DNA from 4 places in the Paenibacillus sp. FSL H8-0079 genome. Region 1 is predicted to be linked to each of the others. Evidence: a T-box and tRNA genes for the amino acid it is inferred to sense, from the RefSeq annotation. Region 1 holds a T-box; the other regions hold tRNA genes.
The links. A T-box is a leader RNA that pairs with one kind of tRNA and senses whether it is charged. The one in region 1 lies ahead of leuS (leucine--tRNA ligase), so its partner is inferred to be a tRNA-Leu.

Region 1 (7,931 bases):
CGAAGTCGGTGCTTTTGTAGCCAAGCGTGATTACGGTGTAACGGATTCCGAAGTTATTAATGCTATCCGGTGGCATACCTCGGGTCGGGTAGGCATGAGCTTGCTGGACAAAGTGGTATGTCTTGCCGATTACATTGAACCGGGACGAGATTTCCCGGGAGTGGATCACATTCGCGAACAGGCTGAACGTAGTCTGGAGGAAGGTTTAATTGCCGGATTCGATTCGACGATCAGCTTGCTGATCTCGCAACGACGTGTCATTTATCCTTTGACCATGCTGTCGCGGAATGACTTAATTGCACAATTATAGAGGTTGTTCAAAAAGTCCACTTTTGATTACGAAGGATCTTTTTGAACACACAAATATAGATTATGGAGGTTGGTTCATGACAGTATCATCGAAAGAACTTATGAATATGGCGGTTGCTGCCGCTGACGACAAAAAGGCATCCAATATTGTAGCGTTGGATCTGATTAATGTTTCTCTGGTGGCGGATTATTTTGTTATTTGTCACGGGAATTCCGATACACAGGTACAAGCCATTGCCACTGAAATTCGCAAACAGGCTCATGCAGCTGGAGCGACGATCAAAGGTATCGAAGGTATGGATTCCGCACGTTGGGTATTGATGGACATGGGCGATGTTGTTGTTCATATCTTCCACCGTGACGAGCGTGAATACTACAACATTGAACGACTATGGTCTGATGCCAAAGTGGTGGAAACTGTATGAGTTTGATTGCTGGAACAGTCGTCTCTTTGCCGGTTTCACGTGAAGTGTCTCCGTTTGGCTTCTTTTTGACGACAGGATCGGAAGATGTACTGCTTCACTACACCGAGTTAACACGGGATATTAAAATTGGTGAGACGCTTGAGGTATTTGTATTCTTTGATACCGAAGATCGTCTGGCCGTAACGATGAAAAAACCTTATCTCATGCTTGGCGAAATGGCACGACTGGTTGTGGCTGATGTTCACCCACGACTGGGCTGTTTCCTGGAAATGGGCCTTGGACGGCAATTGCTGCTTCCTATTCGTGAATTGCCTGAACTGGAAGAACTGCGTCCTCAAGTGGGGGATGAAGTCTTTGTAATCATGGAACATGACAAGCAGGGACGTCTGCGTGCCAAATTGGCCGGGGAACGTGAGCTTTCACCATTGTCTTTTCATGCGCCAACTTCATGGTTAAACGAGTGGGTTGAAGCGACGGTATACAAGCCACTGCAGATGGGTACTTTTGTACTTGTAGAGGGCGGTGTACTGGGTTTTGGCGCGATTGGTATGATTCATTCATCTGAACGTAGCCATATGCTGCGTCTTGGTGAGAAAGTTAAATGTCGGGTGACACTGGTACGTGAAGACGGACGTGTGAATCTGGCCATGACTCAACTCAAACAAGTTGGACGTAACGAAGATGCAGACAAGCTGCTCGCCTTTATGAAAGAGCGTCCTATGGGCGGCATGCCTTACTCAGATGCAACTCCACCGGATATCATCAAGCAGCGCTTTGGCATCAGTAAGTCTGCATTCAAACGTGCCTTGGGCAAATTGATGAAGGACGGATTGGTGGTCCAAAAGGAAAGCTGGACGTATCTGTCCGAATCTGCTCCTGCGGATCAAAGTGAAAACAAGTAATCTTCCTGATTAAATAGTTGTAATATGGAACTCGGATAAGCAGGGATAGGCTGGGTAAACACCGGATGCCCCTGCTTTTTCTTTTGTTATATAAATTGAACTAAACATTTACACGAAACGGAGAGGACAGAAAGAACCTGAAGAAGCGGAGCGTTCGCCTTTATCCCCGGGTTTAAACCTTTATAAAAGGAATAAAAAAATCTGGGGATAACAGCGATCGGAAGGTTGTTCTGTCATTGGAGTGTCCAGTGTAAATATTCTTTGGTTCAACTTATATAGATCAATTCGAAAATGAAATTGAAAGTGCGGTGCCTGACATGTCTTACCGGAAATTTGCCTATGTGTATGATGAATTAATGGAAGATATGCCTTATCCGGACTGGATAAGGTTTGCAAGAACAGCATGGGAACAGCATGGAATGCCCAAAAGTGTCGCTGAACTTGGCTGTGGAACGGGCTCGATTACGATCCCGCTCGTGAACTCCGGATTCGAAGTTACAGGCATTGACCTCTCATCAGATATGCTGTCGGTTGCACGTAGCAAGATGGAGGCTACGCCTCAGGGTCATCGCTTGTATCGGGAAGGTAGTGTACGTTGGGTACAGCAGGATATGCGGGACTGGCGAGTTCCGGAGCCTGTGGATTCGGTGATATCATTCTGTGATTGCGTCAATTATCTGCTTGAACAAGAAGATGTCGTTCGTACATTCCAGCGCACATATGAGATGCTGAAGCCTGGTGGAACGTTCCTGTTTGATGTGCATCATCCCAATACCCTTATTCGTTATGATGAGGAGCAGCCTTTCGTACTGGATGAACGCTCCGTATCTTATATTTGGACTTGTGGATTGGATCAAGATCGTTGTGAGATTGAGCATCATCTCAGTATCTTTTCACGTGTGGATGATGGTCGCAAGGATATGTACCAGCGTTTTGAAGAAGTTCATGTCCAGCGTGCGTATGATCCGGACTGGATGAAGCTGGAGTTGTCCAAGGCAGGCTTTAGAGACGTGAAGGTATATGCGGATTTTGAATGGAAAGAGGCCGGAGACAGCGCACAGCGCTTGTTCTACGTTGCTGTGAAGTAAGAGTGAATAATGAGAACTGTCCTTATGGTGCATAAGGGCAGTTTTTTTGTTTGATTTTTTATGGAGAATGAATAGCAATATTCTTAAATAGGGTAAAGGAATGCAAGAAAAGACATAACGACGTGACAAAAAGTATTGCCAGTTAAAGTAAGGGAGGCGATAATAGTCGGATAGAAAGCGTTTTCTAATTGAATCAATCAATAGTCAGGGTGAGGTGTAGACGTGGAAAGTACATATAAAACAAGACTCTCGTCAGAACAGTTGAATGCCATAATAGAGCAGCATTTCTCTGCAAGTATACAGGACTACAAGGAGATGGTGGATGGCTGGGCCAATCATGCATATCTCATTACATTGAGTGACGCACAGCGGGTGGTACTCAAAATTGCTCCGTCGGCTTCAACAAATCTGATGCGCTGTGAGCAGGATCTCATGATTGCCGAGGTTGAGGCACTACGCCTCATTACGGAACTACAGGATGTTCCCGTACCTAAAGTGCTGGCTTATGATGATTCATTAACCATTGCTCCAGCGCGTTATTTTATCATGGAGTACATGTCTGGAATACCCTATAATCAGGTCAAGGATCAGTATTCTGCGAAAGAGCAGGAAGCCATTGAACACCAGCTGGGTCGGTACAATCGTCGAATTAATGAAATCAAGGGCGAGCAGTTCGGATATTTCTCGGAGCAAAAACAGCGTTATTCCACATGGAAAGAAGCATTTATGAATCTGATAGATGACATTCTTACCGATGGGGAAGAAGCGGGGATTACATTTTTGATCGATTACCCTGAATTGAGATGCTTGATTGAAGAAAAATCGGATGTGCTGGACGATGTAAAAGAACCTGTGCTTGTCAGTTGGGATCTGTGGGATGGCAATGTACTAGTGCACGCGGGGCGCATCACAGCGATTATTGATTTTGAACGTTCACTGTGGGCAGACCCTCTGATGGAGCATTATTTCAGTCATTTTAACTATACTCCCGGTTTTGTGAAAGGGTATAGGCATGCGATTACGACTGGAAGTGAGCTGAAAAGAAGAAGTCTCTATGACTTGTACTTTGATCTGGTGCTGCGTATTGAGTGCGCTTACCGTCAATATGATAATCAGGAACATGTGAATTGGACCATTCATAATCTGGAGGAAGGCATCAAGCGTTTTCGTTTATCCTGAACAACAACGAGTGTTAATGAACGGTACGAACCGTGTGGCTTAAAAGGGTGATTATCACGTGTAATATTGACTTTGGGCTTGCTTTTTTATATAATGGTCCCGATATTGTATACATATTTCGATGATAAGGATCAGTAGTGATTCCTGTACATAACAGAGAGCCGGCGGTTGGTGCAAGCCGGTTGACAGTGATTTGCGAACTCGCCTTGGAGAAATGCGGTGATTACACCATTCTGTTTAACCTGCTTGTATAAAGCTTGGGTTCAGGAATGGAAATCCGCATCGGTTAACCGCCGTTACAGGTCCAAAGGGAGTGGATGACGAAGCACGTTCGTCCGCTAACTAGGGTGGTACCACGGGAATTCAACCTCTCGTCCCTAGCGCTGCAAACGCTACGGGATGCTGAGGTTTTTTTGTTGCAATTAAAGCTAAAGCGAATAACCTGAAGGAGGAACAATAGATGAGTGAGAATAACCAGCCGAAACACGGCTATCAGCCACAAGTCATGGAAAAAAGTTGGCAGCAATACTGGGATGCAAATAAAACATTTAAAACGGGTGAGGACCCGGTTAAACCCAAATTTTATGCACTGGATATGTTCCCTTATCCATCCGGTTCAGGTCTGCATGTAGGCCACCCGGAAGGATATACAGCAACAGATATCGTTTCCCGATACAAACGTATGCGCGGTTACAATGTATTGCACCCAATGGGTTGGGACGCATTCGGTTTGCCTGCTGAGCAGCATGCACTGGATACAGGTGAACATCCACGTCATATTACATTCCGCAATATTGATAATTTCCGTCGTCAGATCAAATCGCTCGGTTTCTCCTATGACTGGGATCGCGAGATCAGTACAACGGACCCTGAATATTATAAATGGACACAATGGATCTTTATCCAGCTGTACAATAAGGGCCTCGCTTATGTTGATGAAGTAGCAGTTAACTGGTGCGAAGCACTTGGAACGGTACTGGCTAATGAAGAGGTTATTGATGGTAAGAGTGAACGTGGCGGACATCCGGTTGTACGCAAACCGATGCGCCAGTGGGTCCTGAGAATTACCGAGTATGCAGAGCGTCTGTTGGAAGACCTGGAAGAGCTGGATTGGTCTGAAAGCATCAAGGACATGCAACGTAACTGGATCGGTAAATCGACAGGGGCAGAAGTTGTATTTGCCATTGAAGGTCGCGAGGAAGTCATCAAAGTGTTCACTACCCGTGCGGACACATTGTTCGGTGCGAGCTTTGCAGTACTTGCTCCGGAACATGAATTGGTAGAAGCAATTACAACTGATGACCAACGTGAAGCTATTCAGGCTTATCAGGAGCAGGCTTCTCGTAAGAGTGATCTGGAACGTACGGATTTGGCCAAAGACAAAACAGGTGTATTCACTGGCGCTTATGCAATCAATCCCGTTAATGGCGCGAAACTGCCGATCTGGATTGCTGATTACGTTCTTGCAGGTTACGGTACAGGTGCGGTTATGGCTGTTCCGGGTCATGATGCACGTGACTGGGAATTTGCGAAGCAGTTCGGTCTGGATATCATCGAGGTTATTCAAGGTGGAGACGTTACACGAGAGGCGTATTCGGGTGATGGCGCGCATGTGAATTCCGATTTCCTGAATGGACTGAACAATGAAGAAGCGGTTGCCAAGATGATTGCTTGGTTGGAAGAGAACGGAAAAGGACAAGGGAAAGTAACCTATCGTCTGCGCGATTGGCTGTTCAGCCGTCAGCGTTACTGGGGTGAGCCAATCCCGATTCTTCATCTGGAAGACGGAACGATGAAGACAGTACCGGAGGATCAACTTCCACTGCTGCTGCCTGATATCGACCAGATCAAACCTTCGGGTACTGGAGAATCACCACTGGCGAATGTTACGGAGTGGGTGAATACGGTAGATCCGGAAACGGGAATGAAGGCACGTCGCGAGACCAACACCATGCCACAATGGGCGGGTAGCTGTTGGTATTACCTGCGCTTTATCGATCCGCACAATGACAAGGAACTGATCTCCAAGGAGAAACAGCAGCAGTGGCTGCCAGTTGATCTGTACATTGGCGGAGCGGAGCACGCGGTACTTCACTTGCTGTACGCTCGTTTCTGGCATAAAGTGCTGTATGATCTGGGTGTTGTGGATACAAAAGAGCCTTTCCACAAACTGGTGAACCAAGGTATGATCCTGGGTACGAACAATGAGAAAATGAGTAAATCCCGTGGTAATGTCATTAACCCGGATGAAATCGTCAATGAATTCGGTGCCGATACATTGCGTCTGTACGAGATGTTCATGGGACCATTGGAAGCGACAAAACCGTGGAATGCGAACGGGGTTGAAGGCATGTACCGCTTCCTGTCACGTGTATGGCGTCTCTTCATTAACGAAGATACAGGAGCCATCAATGACAAGATTACGGTGGATGGTGGAACGGACGAGTTCAAGCGGACTGCTCACAAAACGATCAAAAAAGTTACGGAAGATCTGGAACACCTGCGCTTCAACACATCCATCAGCCAGCTGATGATTTTCATCAACGATGCATACAAAGCCGATACACTGCCTTGTGAAGCGATGGAGAACTTTGTACAGCTGTTGTCACCACTGGCACCACATATGGCAGAGGAACTGTGGAGCCGTCTGGGTTATGAAGGCGGAATCTCTTACGTGGCTTGGCCTGAATATGATGAGTCCATGACGGTGGATGCAGAAGTAGAAATCGTTGTTCAAGTAAACGGTAAAATTGTAACTCGTGCTACGATCGCGAAGGATCTGGATGCACAGGGTATGCAGGACTTTACAATGGAGTTGGCACCTGTTAAGCAGGCGCTGGAAGGCAAGACCATTCGCAAGGTCATTGCCGTTCCAGGCAAACTCGTTAATATTGTTGCCGGTTAATCTCGCCGGCTCGGAATAGTTCATCCAGTTTTAACAAATCTTCATCATATTTGTCATGTGTCGTGTGGATCAGGCTGTCGAAAACGCCGTCGAGACTAACCTTCAGTAGTGCAAGTGCCTGAGCGGTAATACCACCAGGTACAGCGACACGAGCCTGAAGCTCTTGCGGCGTGTATCCTCCTTCGGTGAGCAGCTTGCCTGTTCCCAGGAGCATTTCTCCTGCCAGAGCACAGGCATCTGCCCGTTTGATGCCTGTCAGCTTCACGGCGCTTTCGATCCACTGTTCCAAAAAGAACGATATGAATGCAGGTCCGCAGCTAGAGAAGTCGGATGTGATTCTTGTACAGGCTTCATCCACCTGGTACGGCCTGCCTATGTGACTGAGCAGACTTTCCAACACAGCGCGGTCTTCACTGGTCATTCGTTCGCCATGTATGCAGAGGGACGCTCCACTGCCGACTTGGTGTGTGACGCTGGGAATTACCTTGGAGACTTTGCAAGGAAGTGAAGATTCCAGATGTCGCAGCTGCACGGGACTGGTGATCGAGACAATTATATGATTGGGATTCACGACAGGCAGGATGTCGTCAATGACATGTTTGAATTCAAGCGGCTTCACGCACAGGAAGATGATATTGCTTCGGATCACCGTTTCCCGATTGCTCTGGGATTCATGCAGACCGGGGTAACGGAGGGATAACTGACGTACTTTGGACGGGGTTCGATTGCTGGCGGCGATCTGCCGGGGCTCGAGTGCACCCGATTGGATCAGGGCATAGATCAACAGGCTGCCCATGCTGCCGGTTCCGATAAATCCAACCTTCATTGTTTCAGGCCTCCTTTCATGCTTTACGGTACTGGCGCAGTTCATTCCCTCTATTCTATGCGTGAGGACCTGTTTCACATGACATGAAAAATGCATAACTTGTTTCATCAGGAAAATTCAACGGTTCGGAAGCACCGCCCGTGTTCGAAATGAATGATTTTGAATTCAGGGAGAGGTGTGGAAGAATGAGATGGAATAAAGGAATGACCATCGCTGCTGCGGTGGTTGGAAGTATACTTATATTATGGTCGGGCAAAAGTGAACAACCACCTAGTGGCTGGGAACCCTTGCAGCTCG
Region 2 (7,931 bases), 3.1 Mb from region 1:
GGTGATTATCGTATGAGTAAAAAAAATCCGTTCAACGCCCCTTCAAGAGAATCATTATCTACTGCGGGCATGGCGCCTTCACTCGGAGAAGCGCATAACTCCATGAAAGTTCCACAGAATGCTGCATGGTGGAAGAAATTCCTCGCCTTTGTAGGCCCTGGATACCTCGTTGCCGTAGGCTACATGGACCCCGGCAACTGGGCAACAGATATCGCAGGCGGCTCGCAGTTCGGGTATACCTTGTTATCCGTCATCCTACTCTCGAACCTGATGGCCGTTGTACTTCAATCGCTGGCTGGCAAGCTCGGCATCGTCACTGGACGAGATCTGGCTCAAGCCTGTCGCGAACGTTTTAGCATGCCTGTCGTCATGATGTTATGGATTCTGTGTGAGCTTGCCATTGCAGCCACCGATCTGGCTGAGGTTATAGGTTCTGCCATCGCGTTAAAGCTGTTATTTAACATTCCCATGTTATACGGCGTGATCATCACCGCAGTCGATGTACTACTGATTCTTGTACTGCAAAACAAAGGCTTCCGCGCTTTGGAAACACTCGTCATTGTGCTGATGGCAACCATTGCCCTCTGCTTCGGGATTGACCTCTTCCTGGCGAAACCAGATATGGGCGGTGTGCTCCATGGTTTTGTACCGAATGTTGAGATTTTGCAAAACCCGGCCATGCTCTATATCGCTATTGGTATTATTGGAGCAACCGTGATGCCGCATAATCTGTACCTGCATTCTTCCATTGTGCAGACCCGTCAGATTGAACAGACAGCACAGGGCAAAAAAGAAGCCATTCGGTACTCGACCATGGACTCTACAATCGCACTGACACTGGCCCTATTCATTAATGCAGCCATCCTGATTGTATCTGCAGCTGTATTCCACAGTGCTGGTATGACGCAGGTTGCCGAGATCGCTGATGCCTACCATCTGCTGACACCTCTATTGGGTACAACGGTTGCAAGTATTCTGTTCGGTGTGGCGCTGTTAGCATCAGGTCAGAACTCTACCCTTACAGGTACACTCGCTGGGCAGATTGTTATGGAAGGTTTTCTGAACATTCGAATTCCAGCATGGCTGCGCAGACTGGTTACACGTCTGATTGCCATCATTCCGGCGGTAATTGTTACAGCGATTGCAGGCGAACATGGCACAGAAGAATTGCTCATTTTGAGCCAGGTTGTGCTGTCTCTTCAATTACCTTTTGCTGTAATCCCTCTGGTGATGTTCACGAGTGATAAAAAAAGCATGGGTGCATTCGCCAACAAGTTATGGCTCAAAATCATCTCATGGGTCATTGCCGCTGTTATCGTTGTGCTGAATGTATATCTGATCATTCAGACAATCCGGTTGTTCTAATCTGGTTCTAATCGACTAAATAATTAAAAGGCTGATCGACTCCGGTATGCTATACCCAAGTGATCAGCCTTTTATTGTTGCTGTACAGCAACGTGTTTTCATTTAGAGTAGAACCTCTCATACGCAATCATCTAATCCTGGTTTGGTATCAGTAAAGGCAGGAGCTGATCCAATGAATCAACGGTCCAATCCGCACGTTCGTCATCCGATCGTTCCGGCTGGAATCTCCCATAACCCTGCATAATTCGAATCGTGCGCATGCCCAGCTTCCGGGCAGGAATAATGTCATTATCAATCCGATCCCCGACCATGACAGCCTCCTCCGGTTCACAGCCTGCCTGTTTCAAGGCCACAGCGTATAGCTCAGGGTCTGGCTTGGACACCCCTTCTTCAGCCGAACAGGCCAGAACGTCAACATACTTCCGTAATCCGTAACTCTCCAGTCTCTCTTCCGTTCCGGGACTCTGATTGGCAATAATGCCAATACGATAATACCGTGACAACTGCTGAAGAACGGAATCCGCTGAAGGAAAAGGACGTTCAAGATCTTTTTGAAACTTCAGCTTGTCCTGAATCTGTTTCTGGTGCTTCTCGTCTTCAATGAATGTGCGAATAGCCACTCTCATGGGCCATTGCTCATATTTCCGGTAACAGTTCGCGAACAGTTCGCGTACCGCCTCAATTGTCACCGGATACCCCAAAGCACAAGCTTCACGGACGAATTGTCCGATAATATCATCAACCGGCTCCCATTCATCCACCAGCGTATCTCCAACATCAAAAAACAACCACTTTAATCCACCTACATCCGGCACGCCAATTCCTCCTTGTAAGCATAAAAAAGAAGACCCACCATTATGCATGAGTCTCCTCAAATTTCCGTTTATCGATGAATCAATTTCATAATACCTTGAGTGAATTCTGAAATTGATTCTAATACATTCAATTATAACAGGCACCTTACACCTGAGCAATCACAAGCTATGGCATCAACCATTGAGGAGAAAGCCGACTTCCCCATTGAGCGAATATACAATCCGGTCTGCGCCCATCCCCCGATAGATGCCCTTTGGATTACTCTGCTCCGTAATGACACACAGGGATTTAGATGTCCATGAACGGCAGATCTGCAAATAACGACAGGTCAGATTCAGACTGTTCTCGAAAATAAACACATTGCCTACGCTACCCTGCGGCAAAAACCATTTTTGAGCTGCAGCCGTATTCATTCGAATAACATGCTCTACCCCGATTCTGCGGAGTCTCCGCTCTTCTCCTGCACTGTTGGTTAGAACGGCAAACGGCATTTTTTTGTACATCAGCAATTTGATAAATTTGCGTCCTGCTTCATTTGGAGCAGTCACTAAGATCATCTCAGTATCCATCATTCGTTCCTCCCTTGGCGTGAAAAGACAACAAAAAAGAAGCGTGGGGGACCAAGGCCTCCCGAACGCTTCTTAAATAACCCATGGCGAAAACACCATGAACCAGCGTACGGCTTGTTGCCTCTCCCTTTAACGCTTACGAGGTTAGCTGACGGATTCGGGCGCGAGAGTCGCCCTATTTCCGGCTGTCACCGGAAAATTCACCCCATGAATGCCCACTGTCCTGGACAGCGCATTCCGTTGGTTCCCCCGTTTCCCATTCATCAATGAATGGAAACTCAGCGATTAAAACATCGTTCGTATATCTCAAGGTAAGATCGAGCGATATTATCGTTTGTTTCGTTTTTCAAGTACAATTTAGTTTAAATTGAAATTACGTTATGAATCATACACCCCCGCCATGACGGTGTAAAGTCCGCAGAGATCACCGAATCGGCAGATTTTTGCCAATAATCATCCATAATAACGCTTACAATAAGGTTATACTCTATCCATCTCTTCAAGGCTATCTAATTCTCACTCTGACGAAAATCACTTCGCAATTCATTCACGTATTCTGCACAACTTGTCTGTTTTGATTCTTTTAACACTATATTAGTTTTGCAATATTTAATTGCAACCAATATAATAGAAGATATAAGAGTATATCAATGGAGGCGATTTAGATGACAGTCTACGATTACAAAGTGAATACCCTTCGCGGTCAAGAAGTTGAAATGTCCGACTACCGTGACAAAGTGCTCCTGATTGTGAATACGGCAAGCTCATGCGGCCTTACCCCTCAATTCAAAGGTCTGCAAGAACTGCAAGACAAGTTTCAAGATGCTCCATTTGAAGTTCTTGGTTTCCCAAGCAACCAGTTTGCACAGGAAAAAGGTTCTTCCGACGATATTGCCGAGTTCTGTCAGATGAATTATGGCGTGAGCTTCCCCATGTTTGAGAAAATTGATGTGAACGGCTCAAGCGCTCACCCACTTTTCCAACACCTTAGCACAGAAGCTCCTGGCTTGCTCGGCTCTAAAGCAATCAAATGGAATTTCACCAAATTCCTTGTGGATCAGAACGGACAGGTACTGAAACGTTATGCTCCCAAAACAACACCTGACAAGATTGAAGAAGATATCAAGAACTTACTCCAAAAATAATACACAGGCCACCCGTAGCCGGAAGGTAGAGCACCATTGCCCCCGGTAATGGATGGCCTTTTTTTCAACCCAAATGTCATACTGTTCGAAAAAAGACAAAAAAAGAAGCTTTCCAATAACGGAAAGCTTCTTCTTCATCGTTCATATGATGCGGTCGAGAGGACTCGAACCTCCACGGGCATACGCCCACTACCCCCTCAAGATAGCGTGTCTGCCATTCCACCACGACCGCATGTCGTAAATAATCGGCAACAGAATTGATTATACCGGGTTCTGATCTAAAAGTAAAGTGTTTTCTATTACTTCTTTTTCAGATAGGCATTTTCATCAAAAATCGCATATTCTCGTCATCTTTACCCATGAACTGCATATTATTAGATTCGATCCCCTCTTTTCCGGTTAGAGCCGATCTTGTTGATTCATTTATACGTAGCCCTCCCTACATTTCGCAAACAATTAACTTTAAATGTTATATAAAATAACACAAATATTGAATTACAGATTTAATTTGCTGAATTTCAATGACACTATTGACAAAAAGCGGACATTTATGGGATGATAACTATCATATAATTCGGATTTTCAAACATAAAGCAAAAAAAAAGGAATATAAATGTTACTTAAAGTTACATTTAACGAACACAGGAGGCGAATGATCGTGAACCGTGGGAATAAGCTGCTCGATTATGTTAAACTGCTTGATTCCTCTATTCAGGTTGGAGGGTTTACCCATTCCTTCGGCATGGATATCCATATCAAGGAGGGTACCATTCGTAATGCTGAAGATCTCGAATCATTCATGCGTTGTCAGTTGCACCCCAGCATCGTTCGTCTTGAAGGCATGGCTATCAAAGGCATCTATACCGCAGCAGATCACAAGGATACATGGCGGATAGCCCTGATCGACAAGCTCGTCCATGTTCAGCGAACTCCTGGAGATCTCAGAGAACAAGCTGCTACCATGGGTAAACGATTGATCAGACTTGCACGCGCTCTGCACCCCTGGATTGATTTCAGCCAGCTTGAACAGATCTTCGCCAAATATGATTCGGTTGGCTGCCTCTCCACTGTTCACGCCTGGATTAACCACCACCTCGATATCCCTGTCGAGGCGGCAGTTCTTGGTTATCTGCATTCAGCCATGAATGCCTGCATAACCGAAGCCTCCAAAGTCATTCCTCTGGACACCGATACAATCAAAGAACTGACGGTACGCCTGGCCGCAGATCTGGAGAATGAATGGAACACCGTCAGCGCCTCGGCTGCGGATGGACTGGCACAGCCAACCTCGATGTCCATGAAATCGTTTTTCCCCAGTTTCCATATGCTTGGAGCTGGACTTCATGCCTACAGGGCCTAATCCTTGTCCACCTACACCTACTCCCCTTCATTCAGACAAACAAAAAAACACGCGGCAACCTCCTTGCCGACGTGTTTTTTGTCATTTTATTGGTTTTTTTAACGTATTTACGCCATTTTACATCACAAAATACACTTTTTTCCGTCTTTTTTAATTGTTAGATGACGGATTTACGTATATAATAAAATATACAGCTCGCATTTCTATATATTCTACATGAAGAAAGGGCGACTGAATACTACATTCTAACCAGGGGTGAACCCTTTTGAACAAGAAAAAACCAGTGACTCCGTTCGGATGGGCCATCAAACGACGGCTAACCGAACTTCAAGTGGACCAGAAGACTTTTTGTGAACAGCACGGCATCCCACCCTATCGTTTATCCAATCTCATTCACGGCACACGCAAAGCAACCCGATTCAGACACCTGGTCGCTGATATTTTGGATATTCCAGATGAACTGAGATAAGATTTTTGCCAAAGGAGGACCCCATCCATGAGACATGTTACATCCGATCTGGAGAGGCTGTCGTTCCAATCCATAACTCACCAGCTCATCATCGTTGATCACGATTGGATTATCCACAGTTGTAACCGCGCCTGGCAACAGGAACTCGGTCAACTATTACCCAACCCGGATGCGAACAGTACTCATAGACATTACCTGCATCTGTTGGAAGCCTGGGCATTACAAGGCAAGAACGCCAATATGGCACTTGTCGCACAGAATTTGAAAGAACGCGGAACACCCTTTAGTCGAAATCATACATATGACATCTGCGTGTATACGGTATACAACGAAGAGAGGTGGTTTCGTGTGGAACTCACCCCTCTATCTCACACTAACTCAAACCTGAATACCGATCTCGCTTTGATTGCCCACATGGATATTACCGAACAGAAAAAGACAGAACGCCAATTGAAGAAGGCTCTGTCTGACGTGCGCACCTTGCGCGGATTACTGCCTATTTGCGCTGTCTGCAAACAAATCAAGGACGAAGAGGAACATTGGAACTCCGTGGAAAGTTATCTGGAGAAGCATACCCACGCCGAATTCACCCATGACATCTGCCCGGAATGCATCCGGCGGTTATATCCGAAATACTCGAATATCCTGGACAAGCGCTCCTGAATACTCAATCCACTTGACACGCTAACTACAACTACACGGATAGATGATGTTCAAATTGCGACATATCCAGTTCTTGCGGTGTCCCGTGCAGGGTAATGGCACCTTTGTCCATGATATAGATATAATCTGCGGCACTGCGCACAAAATCAATACTCTGCTCCACCAGTAGAACCGACAGATTCCCTTTTGCCTTGAGCTGTAAAATAACCTGCCGAATGTCCTCCACGATGGAAGGCTGAATGCCTTCTGTCGGCTCATCCAGTAGCAATAACCCCGGACGCGAAGCCAGCGCCCGGGCGAATGCCAACTGCTGCTGCTGTCCACCACTCAGATCTCCACCCTGCCGTCCATACATCGTAGCAAGCACAGGAAACATCGCCAGTACATCCTCCGGGAACGTTTTTACTCCCGGTGCACTTGTCTCCAGACCGAGCAACAAATTTTCTTTCACCGTAAGCTGCGGGAAAATCTCCCGCCCCTGCGGTACATAACCGATGCCTGCCCTTGCCCGCTTGGCTGTGTCCAACGTGGACAACTCCTGATTTTGCCACTGAATACTGCCCTTGCGTATTTTGAGCAGCCCCATCAATGTTTTCATCAACGTTGTTTTACCCACACCGTTACGGCCCATCAGACACACCACCTGTCCAGGCTGTACGTCCAGGCTCACACCTCGAAGCACATTACTTTCCCCATAGCCGGATTCAATTCGTTGCAGCGACAGCATGGTCATCCCTCCTTTTGCCCAGATACACTTCTGCCACTTTCGGATCCGCCTGTACTTCCGCCATCGTACCTTCCTTCAACAGTTTACCTTCATGCATCACGGTCACCTTGGCTGCGAACTCTCGTACAAACTCCATATCATGCTCCACCACCACAACTGAGCGCTCACGCGCAATCTCTTGCAGAAGTCGCCCCGTCTTGTGTGTTTCTTCATCCGTCATGCCTGCGGCTGGTTCGTCCAGCAACAACACACGAGGCTCCTGCAAGAGCAACATGCCGATCTCCAGCCACTGCTTCTCCCCGTGGGATAATGCTCCTGCACGGGCGTTAATGCGGTCTTGCAGACCAATCTGGAGGCTAATATGCTCCATGGCAGCACTCATCTTCCCATATCGTCGAATACCGATGGCTTGCAAAGGGGAACGACGAGTCTCCGCCGCCAATGTCAGATTCTCCTGCACCGTCAGACCCGCAAAGATCGATGGCGCCTGGAATTTGCGTCCTACCCCTTTACGAACAATCTGGTGCTCCCTTATTCGGGTCAATTCCGTACCATCCGCCATCTTTACCGAGCCGGACATGGGTTTGGTTTTGCCACATATCACATCCAGCATCGTCGTTTTCCCTGCACCATTCGGTCCAATCAGAAAATGCAGGTCATGCTCATGCAGCTTCAGATTCATGCCTTTGACAGCAACGAACCCACCAAAGGCTACCGTTATATCCTCCGCTACCAACACCGTTGACTCCTCAGTAGACTTCAGGTTTTTCCCGCGTGACTTGGACATGTGCACTCTCTCCTCTCCGCTTCAGCAAAC
Region 3 (7,931 bases), 2.5 Mb from region 1:
GTTTCACCAACGGCAGCGGTGTATTGTGCAACCAAATACGCGGTCCGCGCCATCTCGGAAGGGTTGCGACAGGAAGTAGGCGGAGATATCCGTGTAACCCTTGTATCACCGGGCGTGACGGAATCGGAACTCGCGGATACGATTTCTGATGAAGAAGCACGTGATCTCATGAAAGAGTATCGGCGCATATCCATTCCCGCCTCGGCGATTGCGCAAAGTATCTTGTTCGCCATTAGCCAGCCGGCAGAGGTGGACGTAAATGAGATTGTAGTGAGACCGACAGCAAGCATGGCTTAAGTTCGGATCCTCTTTTGGTATATAATAGATTCAATTGATACGAAAAGAGGAGTTCAACCTTGACCCTACAACAATTAAAATATGTAATTGAAGTTGCCACACGTGGCTCGATGAATGAAGCAGCCAAAAGGTTGTTTATCTCGCAACCCAGCCTTTCGAATGCGATTCGGGATCTGGAGCAGGAGTTGCGAATTACTATTTTTGAACGTACCAATAAGGGAATATCTCTGTCTAAAGAAGGCGTTGAGTTTCTGAGTTATGCACGTCAGGTGGTAGAACAAGCTGAATTGCTGGAGAATCGTTATCTGAACGCCAAGCCATCCCCGCAACACTTCTCCGTATCGACGCAGCACTATGCATTTGCGGTGAATGCCTTTGTTCGTCTGGTACAGCAGTATGGTCAGGATGAATACGAGTTGGCGCTTCGGGAGACAAAGACCTACGAGATTATTCAGGACGTGAAAAGCCTGCGTAGTGAAATTGGCATCCTGTATTTGAATGAGTTCAATGCCAAGGTGATTAACAAATTGTTAAAAGATGCGGGATTGGTCTTCACAAGCCTGTTCACAGCCAAGCCCCATATCTTTATCAGTGTGAAGAACCCGCTGGCGAAGCAAGAGTCGGTTGCAATCGAGCAACTGCAGGATTATCCGTACTTGTCATTTGATCAGGGAGAGTACAATTCCTTTCACTTTTCCGAAGAGATCCTAAGTACGTTATCTCACCCCAAAAGCATACAGGTCAATGACCGCGCAACATTGTTTAACCTGTTGATTGGTCTGAATGGTTATACGATCTCTACCGGTGTACTTAGCGCTGATCTGAACGGAGACGAGATAATTCCTGTACCGCTGGAATGTGAGGAATCCATTAATGTAGGGTGGATAAGCCACAAGAGTACTTCTCTCTCTAATCTGGGTGTAGCATATGTCCAGGCTCTGCATGAGGCCATAGGGTCTTAGAAGTGTTAAATGGTTCATCAAAAGGCCGTTTCCGAATGAGTTGGAACGGTTTTTTTGTTGTACTATGATCTTTAAAGTATAGGGTGGTATGTTGTCATCCCGTGTAATAGAATGAAGGTATATGTCGAATGTGTGCAAGAGATCGAAGGGAGAACGGTTAGTGAGAGTTCTGTATCGGAATAAAAGTGAACAGCATGAGCTGACGGTATATGATACCAAAAGGCTTTATGGAGAGAAGGGACGGTTTCGTGTATTAGAATTCTCCAACGCAGCTGTGCAGGGCGCAATGGATCTGGATGAGCCTGCCCGTATGGTGCTGGAGTATCCCAGAGCGATGGTGCATCTAATGGAGCGGAATGATCCTGAATTTGATACCGTATTTGTGGTGGGACATGGTATTGGCACATTGCCAACCTACTTGTCTGATCGTCAGGTCAAGGTGGCTGAGCTTGACGCAGAAGTCGCAGAGTTGAGCGAAACCTTTTTTGGATATGAGGGAAGCCCTGTGCTCATTGGAGATGGTCGTGAATTATTAGGTCAGGAACCCGCTGGGACATATGATTATATTATTATCGATGCCTTTACGGCAACGGGTACACCCGAGCAGTTTATATCCAGTGATTTTTTTGCCATGGTCAAGGACAAGCTGGACTCGGATGGAGCTGTGATCCTTAACGTGTTCGGGCGTGCGGGCAATGATCGGCTTGTCAATGCGATCTATACGACACTTCAGGCACAGTTTGCCTATACACGTGCATTTGCATTACCTACAGAAACAGCGGATGAAGTTCAAAATCGCATTTTAATGGGTAGTCATCACCCGATCGAATTTCAGGTTCGTCAGATGGCAGGGTTTGTTGAACAAGAGCCAGAAGAAGGATATATCATTGTCGATTAGGGCGATTCTGAACAGTGATTCTTCCAGGGAAAGTAAAATGTCATTAAATCGTCAATCTTACGATGTAATTGTTAAGACTTCATAAACTCTTTATTTGATCTTAACAACTTTCGTATAAGATAGAGGGAATATGCCTTTTCATGAAAATCCGGGGGAAGTTATAAAATGATCGCAGAGAACAGAACATCCAGATTACGAAGAAAAATCAAAAATATCAAGAAGATCAGTCTTACGGCTTTGCTCGGCGGGTTGGTCACCATTTCAGTTTTAATGACGTTGACCATCATGGTTATCTCATCTTATACATCTCAGAAACAGTCACTCATTGATAACACCCTGTCGCTAAATTATGCGAGCGCAGTGCAGATGAGCCAAACGCTGGATTCGCTTTTTTATTCCATGCAGGACAGCTTGAAATATGCAGCCAAGTATTTCCCGGAGATGGACTACTCTGATACGGAGCAGTTGAATTCCACCTTAGATTTGATCCGGAATAGCAGCAATTTTTTTAATTCTGTCGCTCTGGTGGATGAAACGGGAGTAGTCAGGTCCATATCCCCCTATTCACAGGCCAGCGTAGGTCAGCATGTTAGTTCTGATGCAGCAAAAGCAGCGATTAAATCCAGGGCTTCGTATATCTCCGAAGCGTATCAGACGCCAAGAACGAAGCGCCGAATTGTATTTGTCAGTGAACCGATCTTTGATTCGGCAGGAGCGTACCAAGGGACGATCGGTGGAAATATTTTTTTGCAGGAAGATAATATCTTGAGTCTCTCCTTTGGGAGTCAGCTCAAGACAAGCAATGGTTCCTACTTTTTTATTGTAGATCAGAAGGGCACCTTGTTATTTCATCCGAACACGAATCGAATTGGTGAAAATGTAAGTAAAAATGAAGTAGTGCAGAAGCTGCTACAAGACGAGACGGGGAAAGAACAATACAAAAATCTGGCAGGTGTGGATTCACTTGCGGGTTATTACAAAGTCCCCTCAACAGACTGGGGCGTCGTGATCGTGTCTCCGACCCAAACGGTGTATGATCAGTTGAATCATCATATCCGTATGTTGTTGCTGTACACTTCAGTGCCTTTCCTGATTCTGACCCTTATTGTGGTGCGGGTTGCACGCAAGCTGGCCAGTCCTTTTGTTATGCTGGCTGATTTGGTGAATCAGGTTGATAAAGGACAAGTGGAGCTGCCTGTGATGAAGCCTCACTGGAACAGAGAGGCGGATCTTCTCACCCGAACAGTGGTTGGCGCGATGGCGAACTTTAGGAAACAGACGAACCAGCTAGCCTATGACGCCAGAACAGATGTCTTAACAGGCATGAACAATCGTAGAACCTTCGAAGAGGTTATCCAAGATTGGATTCAGAACGAAGTTCCATTCTCCATTATTGTTTTGGATATTGACCGCTTCAAATCCATTAATGATACATTCGGGCATCATGCAGGGGATGAAGTGCTGAAACACATTGCCAATATCATTCAATTGTCTGTTCGACCAGAAGATGTCTGCGCTCGGTTTGGTGGAGAGGAATTTGTAGTCTTGTTAAGGAATTCCGAGTCCAACGTGGCTTTTGAGATTGCTGAACGTATCCGTATAACGGTTGAGGAAAGTAATTTGCCTATAGATCGTTCCGTCACTATCTCGGCTGGGATTGCTGAATATCCGAAGCACTCCACAACAGCGACAGAATTGTTTCACTTGGCAGATAATGCACTGTATCAAGCGAAGGAAGAGGGGCGTAATCGTACGGTTACGATCCAGACGGTTATCAAATAAGCTAAGAAGCTGATCCCTAGGAACAAGGGACAGCTTCTTTTGTCTTGTATACGTCTGGCGAAACATCCGAGGTTCGTAGTGATAAAACGGTATATTATAGCAATAGCAGGGCGTCGAGGGAATAAGCCCCGGCACCAGCAAGAGCAACACCAAGTAACGATCCAAGCATCACAAGGTTATATTCGAATCCTCCATTCAGATTCCATAGTCCTTTGTCTGCGTGCACTTTGACGATCGCTATGATCATCGTAATCATGAGCAGAACGGCACCAATGATTATCCATAGACCGGCTCCAAACAGGAATCCACCGATCAATTCAGCAAGTCCGGCACACACGGCCATGCTCCTAGCAGGTTTCAGACCCACTGCCTCGAAGAATTCAGCTGTCCCTGATACACCCTCGCCACCAAACCAGCCAAACAGTTTCTTGCATGCATGTCCGACCATAATGATACCAATTACGAGACGAATGATGAGTAGGCCTGTGTCCAACATATGATTATTTCCTCTTCTCTGGATGAATAAAATGGTGAACGTAAATACGTCACTTCAGTGACGACAGAATAGAGTCGCATAGCGCCATCGTTCCAATATTATCCTTGGCGCTGGAATGTGGGACAGACTGATTCTGGCAACATTCGATGAAATGAGCCATTTCACCAACGAACCCACGCAGATAAAGGTCTCGATAAGCTCCAGACATGGGAGAGCCAGAAGGGGTAAAGACAGTATCTTGCTCTTCAAGAGATTTCCAGGGAAGGCTGTCCGAGTTGCGGGATTGATGAACAGTAAGTGTGTTGATCTCATCAGCTGACGCAAATCCGTTATCAAAGGTGACGAGCACACTTTCGCTCTCTCTTGACCATGCACTCATGCCGGTAAAGTACGCACTGCCCACGACGTTATTTTCGAATAAAATTGAAATACTCTGGTTAATATGTTCCCGGTCCTTCACGGTTGTGCCTGTAACCCGCACGGCTTCTCCGAACAAGAAACGCATCAGATCGACCATATGAATGGCAGCGAGCTTCATGAATTGTTCCTCATCCTTGCAAAATGGAGTACTGTCAACAGCGAACTTCATCTGGAATGAACGTACCTTACCTAGCGAACCGGCATCAATGAGTTCCTTGAGCTTCATATATACCGGAGCATAACGTTTCATAAATCCGACCATGACTATGACACCAGCCTTTTCGGCAGCTTCTGCTACAGTGGCGGCTTCCGCTGCGTTCCATCCGAGCGGCTTATCCACGTATACATTCTTGCCAGCCCGAATACATTCAAGGACAAGGGTGGTCTGATCTACAGGCTGTGCAACCACAACGACTCCGTCACAAGTTTCCTGCTGTAACATAAGCTGAGCATTGTCATACGCTTTTCCGTTGCTGCCAAAACGCAGCAGAGCTGCTTCAGAACGTTCGGTGCTGCGAGTGGCAATGGCCTGAATCTGCGCTCCGGCTTCAACAACAGAAGGATATATATTCGTGGATGCATGAAACCCTGCACCGATAAAGCACAGATGGGTTGTTTTCAAGGTGGATCTCTCCTTCATTTTTGCATTCTTATGGATGGTATATTTGTTGTTTAATGCTACGATAGGGTGTTTGAAGTTGATAAAAAAGGACATATGTCCTATTCATGAATAAAGAAAAAAGAAGTTGCATTTTTATTTTGGAGCATGTATACTCTGAATTACGGTAAAACAAGGAATTGCTTCACCGGAACGCTTTTCATCGATGGATGAGGAGATACATATTATGCGGTCGTGGCGGAATTGGCAGACGCGCACGGTTCAGGTCCGTGTGGGCTAACCCCCGTGGAGGTTCGAGTCCTCTCGACCGCATCTAACAAAAAAAGGTTCGTGAGTTGCTCTAGGGCAATTCACGAACCTTTTTCTGTGGATCATTAGTGTGAATCCGGCATTTTGCTGCTAGCATTCTCATGTTGCCGCTGGCGCAGAATGACTGCCGTGATGATCCCGGCAATGGCTCCTGCAATACCGAATAGCGTAACACTGGCAACCACTTCGAGCGACTGGAGACGAAACAAAAATGCTACACCACTGCCAAAAGTGGTTCCAGCGAGAAATCCGAGCGAAATTCCTAATTCTTTGGTTAATTTCATCGATTCACCTACTTGGAAATGTGAGATATGGATTTGCAAATATTGGGTACAGGCAGTAAAGTGTGATCAGGAAAATCATCACATTTTATTTCCTTTTTTCATTTTGTGGTTTTAACCAGGTAATTATGCATGATATTTCATATGGGAGGGTAAGAGCGAATGATTATGAACGAACGAATTGCAGCGTGGAATGAGGAAGCACAGGAGTGCACTTGCGGCCATCAACACCGAGTGGTGGATATGCTGATTCATCTGGAAGCTGGGGCCATTCAGAGGTTACCAGGTTATTTGTCTGAGCGAGAATACGGTCGGGTGACGGTTGTTTATGATCGACATACATTACGGGCCGCTGGATCTGATGTCCTGAGCAGTATACAGGAAGCGGGAATTCATGTGGATGAGATCGTTCTGCCGGAGAATCGTACGGGTGATATCGTTGCGGATGAAGCGGCTATTGTACAGGTCATGTTGGGTGTGAATCTGGAAAGTCAGGCTGTGATCGCCGTGGGTTCAGGTACCATCCATGATCTGGTGCGATTTGTATGTTCAAAAATGAACAAGCCTTTTCTGTCCATACCGACAGCGGCTTCAGTGGATGGGTTTACCTCTGCAGGTGCACCCTTAATTGTAAGCGGAATCAAACAGACATTTCAGGCTGTTCCGCCTGAGGCCATCTTTGCCGATATGAATATCCTGGAGCAAGCTCCCCAAGTGATGACGGCTGCCGGATTCGGAGATATGCTTGGCAAATATACATCCCTTGCAGACTGGATTGTTTCTCGTGATCTGGGCGGGGAACCGTTCTGTCCAGTCGCTTATCGGATGACAGAAGAAGCACTGAACAGCTGTATAGACCATGTTCAAGCGATTGCTGAAGGACGAGCTGAGGGAGTAGCTGTATTAATGGATGCGCTGATCGTTTCGGGCATCTCCATGCTGATCATTGACCATTCTCGTCCAGCATCTGGAGGTGAGCACCACCTGTCTCATATCTTGGAGATGGATCTGATGCAAGCGGGTGACAGACCGGTTCTGCATGGTGCCAAAGTTGGCGTAGCTTGTGCATTACTTACTATAAAATATAAAGAACTTGCACAGACATCGGGCGAACCCGTGTTTGGGATATATGACCATTTGCCGGAGCCTTCTCAGCTTATCGAATGGTTGGAACAAGTAGGCGGACCTGTGACTCCTGAACAACTCGGTGTAACCCCAGAGATGGTGGAGCATGCGTTCACAACAGCGCATACGCTTCGTCCTCGATATACCGGATTGAAATATATTAATGAAGTGTTGAACACAAGGTAAGGATGACTTTCATGAAGAACGGTCTTCTTGAGTTGTATAAGCTTAGCTTGTAGAGCACTGTAATGGCTCTGGTTGGAAGCAAAAGGCGAAGAAGGGTAGATTATCTGACATTACCGCCAGAAGAGCCAGGAGAGCACTTCAGGTTCGGTAGAGAAGGGATGCAGTTTATTTAAAAAGGCTCTGGCCTCCTTAAGGGAGAGCAGAGCCTTTTGGTTGTTCGCTTATTTAGTTGTTGCGACGATCTTTCAAGATGACATCTGCGAACAAAATAGTTTTCGGGATGCGGAAAAATTGCTCCGCTTGTTCCTGAAACGCAGCAGAAGGCAGCGTTCCCTGATGCAGCCATTTGCGGAAAGTGCCGGGATGAACCCCGATCCAGTGGCTGACATCTGTCACCGACAAATCATGGACCATACACAAGCCTGTCAGAATACGGTTACTAACCGGAGAACGGGTCACTGTACGCTTCATGAAGCGAGATGACTCGGGTTGACATATGACAGGGCTATTGCGGACCACTTCTTCATTGAAGAGAATATGACGCGGGTAGCCGAGT
Region 4 (7,931 bases), 2.4 Mb from region 1:
ACCCGAAATGCCTGTTTCATGTGTTTCCCCTCTCAGGCCCCTGTATAGTTTGGACATGCGGGTACCATGGTACAAGGTATGCTTGACCCACGAAAGACATGACAATCGATAGCAAGCTCTGGCCGGAATTACATCTTAAGGACAGCCCTCGGGCAATTTCGCTTGAACTTATAGATAGATATATGATACTTTTACCTCATAGGATAGGCTTGGGAGGTCAAATCATGGAAGTATTAAAACAACGAATTTTACAAGAAGGTGTTGTCATCTCGGATCAGGTATTGAAGCTGGATGGTCTGTTGAACCACCAGATTGATCCTGCATTGACGATGGAGATGGGACGGGAGTTTGCTGCACGGTTTCGTGAAAGTGGAGTAACTCGGGTAATTACGGTAGAATCCTCAGGGATTCCCGTTGCTTTTGCCGCAGCTCATGAACTTGGGGTGCCGCTTGTATTCGCCCGTCGCAAAAAAACGCTTCTGGCTGATCCTGATGCCTACTGTGAACGTGTACCGTCCTTTACCAAAGGAATCGTAACAGACATTATGGTATCCCGCGAGTTCATTCATGAGAATGACCGTATTCTGTTCATTGATGATATCATCGCCAATGGAGATGCCGCTCGTGGAGTCATTAAGATTATTGAGCGTTCCGGGGCGGAACTCGTCGGATTCGGCGTTGTGGTCGAGAAAAGTTTTCAGGCAGGGGCACGCACGATTCGTGAACAGGGTATTCCGGTGGAAGCCTTGGTACGTATTCGTTCCCTGAACGATGGAACAGTACAATTTGACGATAACGAAATGTGACATTTTAAAGGAATAGGGCCTATTTTTTGAACTATGCCTTTGCATGACCGCGGATTTCATTTATAATGGGGTTATGTTAGGGAGAGGAGGCAACACCATGGGGAACCAACCGGCAACAGAACAATTTTTCATTGATAAGCTGGCGGAATCGAAAGTTCATTTTGAACGTGCCCTGGATTGTAAACATACGGAATTCGATGACCTTTATCCCTATATGATTGAACATCCTCAATTTTTCTGGTACAAACGCTATGTTGCCTGGTCAGAATTACTGACGATTGTAGGCTTGTGCGAAGAGTTGTCCTTCTCTTGGAAAGAACAATTTACACCGCATCAAGTGGAGTACCTTGAAGAACGTGTGATGTCCGCCAAAGTGCTTGATTTTTGGTTCGAGAAGAACGACAGCAAAGAGCACGCGCAGCGGTAACTCTCAGTCGGGACATAATTTCGAATGACATGACAGTCCAATACAGTCACGTGAGACCTAAATGACATTTCATTTAGGTCTCTTTTTGTAAATAAATTTGGAATATAGGAGCCATGAACATGATTAGTGATACAGAATTGGACGCCCTGCGTCTGTCAGGTGAGAAAGTAAGAGTAGTACGGGACGAGCTGGAATCGAACGATGTGACCGGGATTGTGGTTGCCTGGGATGGCGAGCAGGTACTTATCCGGCGGCAGAATCGACGTGTCGTCAAGCTGGATCGCAGTTACCGATATCAGTTGTTCAGCGAGCCGCGCCAGAGTGCACTTAGTGAGTAACCACTTATAGTCACGGCAGAACCATGAACGTTTAATTGTTTGGAATTACCATGATTTCTTGGCATAATTGGCTCACTCGGGAGAGAAGATAGGTACAGTGAGGATAATCTGTAACTATAGCCGAGAGGGTGTGCTACAAGCCATGACATTGATGAATGATAAAGTTCATGCCTACAAGGATCAGATTGGAGCATTAAGCGATGTGCTGCCAGGAGTGGTAAATTCGTATCATGAGTTTACTGGAGAATGTTTTCAGCCTGGCGTGATTGATGCGAAGACAAAACAGCTGATTGCACTCGGCATTGGATTGTTCGCCAACAATGAGGTATGTACCTTCTACCATGTAGAAGAAGCCCGTGCTAAGGGCGCTACAGATCAGGAAATCATGGAGACCGTTGCCGTCGCTGGAGCTGTTGGAGGCGGACATGCCCTGTCTCAGGGCGCGTTGCGAGTGCAGAAGGCGTTGCAGTAAGTCTTAAGGAAATAATGTGAAAAATAAAACATGGTCATACCCTGTTAGTTACAGGAGTATGACCATGTTTTATTTAAAGTTCATCTTTACTTGTTTTACTGTTAAGTGTTTTATTGTATTTGTCCACGTCCGCAAATATTTCCATTACAGAATAGCGTGCCTTATAATTTATTAATGATGATTTAGTCCGATATTCAATGGTGGATCGGTCACTGGTCCAAATATAAATAAAAGCGTTATTATAGCTTTCGAGCTCTGGTTTACCATATTTGTTCGTAAGCTCTTCCAAAATTTCATCAGACTCCGGATTAGTTAAAGTGCCAAAATCGTAACTTGCTTCAATCAGTAAGTAATCGTCCAAAGGATATTCATATGCTTGTTTCATCATGTCCTCTAATTGCTCATCCAATGTCTTTCGTATCTCGTCTTTTCTTGCATCTGTCGTATTTACGTTATCAAGTTCCTCGCGCAATTTGTTGTTATCTTCTATTTTTTCTGATATTCCTTCATTATCCAATAAATTAGTAAAGGTGTATTCTGCGTCTACTGTCTTACCCAGAACCACCACATCGGAATAATTAATACTTTTTTCATGATCATTATGTACTTTTTCTTCATAGTTTGTGTTTCCGTTTTTTTCTTCAGATGAAATGACCTTGTTTATTTTACTCCCCCAAGAAACTTCTCTGAAATCTTTAACTGTTTCACTACTACATCCTAAACTTGCTAGTACTAGCATAAAGAAGGTTAAAATTAACATGATCTTTTTCAATTGTTCTCCTCATCTCCGTTTTATTTCCCTAAAATATTTTACATTGTTTAAGAAAGCAGTTGAAGACAAAAAATGGTTAAACAAAAAAGGCATCAGGTTATAAACCGATGCCTTTTAGTGTATGAATTACATTTTACCCAACATTTTATCGTACATAAATTGTCCAGTTACCCGACGTGCTGTCACGTAGCGATCATTGAAGTATGGATTCGATAACTTAGTAATGCTTACGCCTTTACTACTGGAGGCATGTGCGAATTGTCCGCCGCCAATATATACACCTGTATGTGAAATGCCTTTGCCCATCGTATTGAAGAACACCAGATCACCTGTGCGAATGTTACTTTTGGATACCGGAGTACCTGCTTTGGCTTGCTGCTGCGAAGTACGTGGCAATTCAATGCTGTATTTGTTGAAAAGATATCTCATAAACCCGGAACAGTCGAAGCCGGCTACAGTCGTGCCACCCCACTTGTAAGGTATACCTGTCATGTTGTTCACTACGGAGTTGATACTGCTTGCCTCTGTGCTTGTAGCCCCGGATGTAAATAGTACAGCTGCTCCAAAAATGGAGATAATCAGTTTTTTCAAAATCAATGTTCTCCCTTCGATGCCTACGGAGTTAGCTAAGGGTTCGGTAGAAGGTTCCCTATATTTCCTATGTATAAGAATAATTCACCCAAAATGGTTCCCCCGTTTTCAAACATGAAACTCGGCAATGAATAATTAAGTTTTTGTAACTATTTGAAACTATATTGCATAAATGCGTAATTGTCAAACCCATTTAAACCCCTTCGTAATACCTCAATGTTAGCGGAATTACGGTTTTTATATGAAAGCAGGGATCAAGTTTGGGTATCATTCATGACAAAAACGTCATTATTGATTCGCTTAAGACGATTTTGGACAAATAAATAGGTTTGTCATGAGTTAAAAGAACTATTCCGTAATGTTCAATTTAAGAGATTATATTCATTAAGTTGCATATATTGACAAAAATCGATTTTTTGCATATTATCTTCTTATCCGATCCACATATTGGGTGAAAATTGATTTTATTGTGTTATAAATTCAAATAAAGGAGGTTAAGGGACTAGTATCATAAGTAAGGTAGAAGTGGGAGATTTATAAAAACAAACATAGGAGAGTGTTATCTTTGAAAGCAAAAAAAATAGTTACTTTTATTCTGGCATGCACGATGGTCTTCTCAGCAGTTGGAATGGTGGTTCTTCCTGTAACAACGGTGTCAGCTGCTGATGCAACAGGTACGACAGCAAGTATTTCTGATATTCTGAAGAACCAGCGGCCAGATGGAGGTTGGAGAAAAGACTATAAACAAACAAGTGGAGAATGGGCGAAGTCCACCATTGACAACAAGGCTACATACTCAGAAATTAGAAGATTGGCGAAGGAATTCAAAAAGACCAATGATCCGCGTTATTCCACAGCTGCAATCAAAGGAATTAACTTTTTGATCAACATGCAGTATTCAAACGGCGGATGGCCACAAGTCTACCAAAGCTCGGGATATCACAAACACATCACTTACAATGATGATGCGATGATTAATGTAATGATCATGCTGGATGAAGTAGCAACACGCAAAGGTGACTTCTCGTTTATCGACAGCACACTTGCTAACCGTAGTAAAAATTCAGTTGCCAAAGGTGTGGATGCGATTCTGAATACACAGGTCGTTGCAGGCGGTAAGCTGACAGTATGGGGACAACAACATGATTCCAGTTCCCTTAAACCGGCAAGCGCAAGAATCTATGAAGTACCCTCGTTGACGGCTGGAGAGAGTGTAACGATTGTTAAATTCCTCAAAACCAGACCTGCTAACGCTAAAATTACAGCATCCATTAAAGCAGCTGAGGCTTGGTTTAACAAAGTGAAAATTACAGGCTACAAGTATGAAAGAGCAAACGGAGACAGCAAAATTATCGCTGATTCCAAAGCTGCACCGATCTGGGCTCGCTTCTATGAAGTGGGAACGGATAAACCGATCTTTATTGGTCGTGACGGGGTAGTTAGATACAAATTAAGTGATATTGATAAAGAAAGAAGAGGCGGTTATGCATGGTATGGCAACTGGCCTTCCAAGCTGTAATTCGTAATAAGCCTCAGGTTTCATAGAGTTAATCCCTAGTAACGATAAGTAAAGCCCGAACCAGACAAGGACGTCTGGTTCGGGCTTTATTGTTATTACTTTCAGTGTTGACACGATAGATTGCACATGATATATTATTTCTTGTCGCCGAGATACATATCACGGAGATACATATTATGCGGTCGTGGCGGAATTGGCAGACGCGCACGGTTCAGGTCCGTGTGGGCTAACCCCCGTGGAGGTTCGAGTCCTCTCGACCGCATCGAAAAAAAGGTTCCTCGTTAGGCTAACGCCTTCGAGGAACCTTTTTGTTTTGTACATAAACAACTTGTATCGTCAAATGAGTTACTGAGCGGACACCTGGATACTATCGATATTCGGACCTTCAGTACCGGTCGTGACTACTTTAATGGTATTGGTTCCCGAGTTCATGGGTACTTGAATTGTTTTTTCACCCCAGGTGGACCAGCTACCCGTTGCAGAAAATGGGGTATTGCTGATCACTTTGGTTCCATTCACGAAAACATCAAGGTTACGGGTGCCACTTTCCAACGCATAACGAAACTTTACGTTTTTGGTGCCGCTTATCGTATTGTTGATGTTATTCCATTGAATGCCCGAGTTCGTCAACGCATTGAAATTAATATACCCTGAGCCTGTGTAGCCGGGATAGATCATCTCAATTGCAGCATCGGAGAGCGTCGTTCCTGTCTCTGCTTCATACGTCGTGCCACTACCTGTATTGCCACCACCACTGCCCGTAAAATTAGCAACAAACGTGGTCACACTTTGAGCTGGGAGTTGAGCAGTAAAGGCTGCATTGGACAACGTAATTGGTGCTCCGCTTGCCAGATTACGACTACTATCGGTTACCCATGAGGATACTGTGGAAGCATTACCGTTTTGCAAAACAAATTTCTGACTCGTTGCAGAAGTGCTTCGGTTAATCGCTACAATGACAACTTTGTTATCCCCCTTGTAGGCAGAAACAAATGTGTTCGTATCCGGGTTCTTGGTGGCATCTACTCTAAGATAGCCTGGACGTACAAATTTGGAGAAGTGAGCCATATTATAACCGCGTTTGCTAATCGTTCCGTCCTCTTTCATCGGACCATACTGTCTGCGGATGTACCACCATACATAAGCCTGGAAATCCCCTTCGACCATAGCGCTGTGCATGTGATAGGAAACGTCAAGCGCTTCGGGCCAGCGGTCTGCGGAGTTACTATCGCTATTCGGATAATAGACTTCAGTCATCCAGAGTTCTTTACCGGCGCCTTTTTGCTTGAAGAGTGGATATGCAAAATCTTTGATCTGGGTCCCGTATGTGTGTGCTCCCAGAATGTCCATATTAGCGAGTGCCTGCGGGTCGTTCAGAATGGGGTCAGATATGTTTTTGAGATACTGGAATGACTCGGGTGCCATCACTTTTGTACCTTGAATGGAGCCTGCATTCTCTTTCATAAAACGAAGGATCTCCTGAGGTGTCCACCAGGTCCAGTCGTGTGCATAGTCGGGCTCATTTTGTACCGAAATGGCATAGAGGTCCACGCCGTTATTTTTCATGTAGGTTACAAAGTCATTAAGATGCTGTGCATATGCAGTATACTTGTCGTACTTCAGGCGTTTGGCATTGGTATCTCCATTGTGATTGAACGTTTCAACCATGTCGCTCGGAGGATTCCATGGGGATGCAAATACGATAGCGCCCTTTTCGATAGCCCGTTTGGCTGTGGCAACCTCACGAGACCAGTTATTTCGGTCTGGATCGACGTAGATTCTGAGTACGGAGAAGCCTAACTGGTTCTGATCATTGCCAAAAGCAGTTTCTCGTTGAGCTGCTGTCAAGTCACCGATCCAAGCGGGGTGGTTGATACCACCAAAACCACGAATAAGCTGTTTTTCAGAAGATAAATTAATCGTGGCATCACTTGCAGCCGAAACTTGTGTAGGACTAAGCATAAGGGGAAGAGCTGTTAAGCAGGCCAATAAAAGGTTAATCGACTTTTTTAATTTGAATTTCACTACTTTCATCCTCCTCTAAATAACCAATAGTAGAATAGCTGATGGTCTGGTATTCAATTTATGTAACCCCTTTCAAAACCTCCTTCCATAAATCATAGGAAAGATATACAGCACTGTAGCTTCTTTCATTTGTTGATTCTACTAAATTATTCCTAAACTGAAAACCTGACAAATTACAGTGTTTTTTCTAAATAATATCTATTTTGATGCACATAAGAAGTGGAGTTATCCAACGGAGGCATGTTGATATTTAAGGAAGGCTTTGGCTTACATATAACTCCCTTCATTATCAAACAATGAGAACACAGATCTACGGGGAGGGAATCATGATGAAGGAAAAGAGAAAGCATTATCGATTTTTGGCCATTTGCATGACATTTTTGGTTGTGATCTACGTTGGTGTTTCGGCAGGAGGGTCTGCAGCCGCAGCTTCTGAGTCCCCATCGAATCATAAACGGATGGCGATTATTATTGATGACGTCGGTAATGACATGAAGGGAACAGCAGAGATCCTGGCGATACCAGTTAAACTGACGGTAGCGGTGATGCCTTTTTTGCCAACAACGAAGAAAGATGCGATAGCTGCACATGAAAAGGGAATGGATGTGATCGTGCACATGCCCATGGAACCCAAGAAAGGAAGACCTGAGTGGCTGGGCCCGGGTGCAATCACATCCAATCTAACGGATGAAGAAGTACGGGAACGCGTGGAGAAAGCGATTGATGATGTACCCCACGCCATTGGCATGAACAATCATATGGGTTCTAAAATCACTTCCGACAAACGCATCATGTCAATTGTGCTCGACGTTTGCAAGGAGAGGGGCCTCTTTTTTGTAGACAGCCGTACAAATTTTCGCTCCGTGGTGGGGGAACTTGCGATATCCAAAAATATGCCACCTGTAGGGAATGACGTTTTTCTGGATGATCAAAACTCCAAGCAGCACATTCGCAAGCAAATGGATCTGGCAGCTCAGCATG

Region 2: it encodes a tRNA-Leu, which carries the amino acid that the T-box ahead of leuS (leucine--tRNA ligase) is inferred to sense. The anticodon was not compared.
Region 3: it encodes a tRNA-Leu, which carries the amino acid that the T-box ahead of leuS (leucine--tRNA ligase) is inferred to sense. The anticodon was not compared.
Region 4: it encodes a tRNA-Leu, which carries the amino acid that the T-box ahead of leuS (leucine--tRNA ligase) is inferred to sense. The anticodon was not compared.

What each region holds. Positions count from the first base shown of each region.
Region 1 is NZ_CP150300.1:4,672,142-4,680,072, reverse strand. It holds gene yqeK (bis(5'-nucleosyl)-tetraphosphatase (symmetrical) YqeK) at 1-310, shown strand, start outside; gene rsfS (ribosome silencing factor) at 387-734, shown strand; gene MHI06_RS20950 (S1-like domain-containing RNA-binding protein) at 731-1,636, shown strand; gene MHI06_RS20945 (class I SAM-dependent methyltransferase) at 1,954-2,724, shown strand; gene MHI06_RS20940 (aminoglycoside phosphotransferase family protein) at 2,947-3,903, shown strand; T-box leader at 4,016-4,285, shown strand; gene leuS (leucine--tRNA ligase) at 4,364-6,808, shown strand; gene comER (late competence protein ComER) at 6,789-7,634, opposite strand; gene MHI06_RS20925 (helix-hairpin-helix domain-containing protein) at 7,820-7,931, shown strand, end outside.
Region 2 is NZ_CP150300.1:1,600,520-1,608,450, reverse strand. It holds gene MHI06_RS07075 (Nramp family divalent metal transporter) at 70-1,365, shown strand; gene MHI06_RS07070 (HAD family hydrolase) at 1,497-2,180, opposite strand; gene MHI06_RS07065 (hypothetical protein) at 2,355-2,753, opposite strand; cyclic di-AMP (ydaO/yuaA leader) riboswitch at 2,869-3,044, opposite strand; gene MHI06_RS07060 (glutathione peroxidase) at 3,416-3,895, shown strand; tRNA gene MHI06_RS07055 (tRNA-Leu) at 4,045-4,127, opposite strand; gene MHI06_RS07050 (urease accessory UreF family protein) at 4,554-5,255, shown strand; gene MHI06_RS07045 (hypothetical protein) at 5,521-5,724, shown strand; gene MHI06_RS07040 (hypothetical protein) at 5,752-6,387, shown strand; gene urtE (urea ABC transporter ATP-binding subunit UrtE) at 6,419-7,114, opposite strand; gene urtD (urea ABC transporter ATP-binding protein UrtD) at 7,092-7,901, opposite strand; gene urtC (urea ABC transporter permease subunit UrtC) at 7,864-7,931, opposite strand, start outside.
Region 3 is NZ_CP150300.1:2,199,653-2,207,583, forward strand. It holds gene MHI06_RS09975 (SDR family oxidoreductase) at 1-297, shown strand, start outside; gene MHI06_RS09980 (LysR family transcriptional regulator) at 357-1,259, shown strand; gene MHI06_RS09985 (fused MFS/spermidine synthase) at 1,420-2,157, shown strand; gene MHI06_RS09990 (sensor domain-containing diguanylate cyclase) at 2,323-3,939, shown strand; gene MHI06_RS09995 (DoxX family protein) at 4,034-4,435, opposite strand; gene MHI06_RS10000 (Gfo/Idh/MocA family oxidoreductase) at 4,485-5,477, opposite strand; tRNA gene MHI06_RS10005 (tRNA-Leu) at 5,703-5,786, shown strand; gene MHI06_RS10010 (hypothetical protein) at 5,849-6,067, opposite strand; gene MHI06_RS10015 (sn-glycerol-1-phosphate dehydrogenase) at 6,227-7,375, shown strand; gene MHI06_RS10020 (helix-turn-helix transcriptional regulator) at 7,601-7,931, opposite strand, start outside.
Region 4 is NZ_CP150300.1:2,288,261-2,296,191, forward strand. It holds gene MHI06_RS10425 (hypothetical protein) at 1-20, opposite strand, end outside; gene MHI06_RS10430 (xanthine phosphoribosyltransferase) at 225-806, shown strand; gene MHI06_RS10435 (hypothetical protein) at 904-1,233, shown strand; gene MHI06_RS10440 (hypothetical protein) at 1,353-1,571, shown strand; gene MHI06_RS10445 (carboxymuconolactone decarboxylase family protein) at 1,714-2,043, shown strand; gene MHI06_RS10450 (hypothetical protein) at 2,117-2,815, opposite strand; gene MHI06_RS10455 (C40 family peptidase) at 2,942-3,406, opposite strand; cyclic di-AMP (ydaO/yuaA leader) riboswitch at 3,412-3,543, opposite strand; gene pelA (pectate lyase) at 3,963-4,925, shown strand; tRNA gene MHI06_RS10465 (tRNA-Leu) at 5,104-5,187, shown strand; gene MHI06_RS10470 (carbohydrate-binding protein) at 5,271-6,950, opposite strand; gene MHI06_RS10475 (divergent polysaccharide deacetylase family protein) at 7,277-7,931, shown strand, end outside.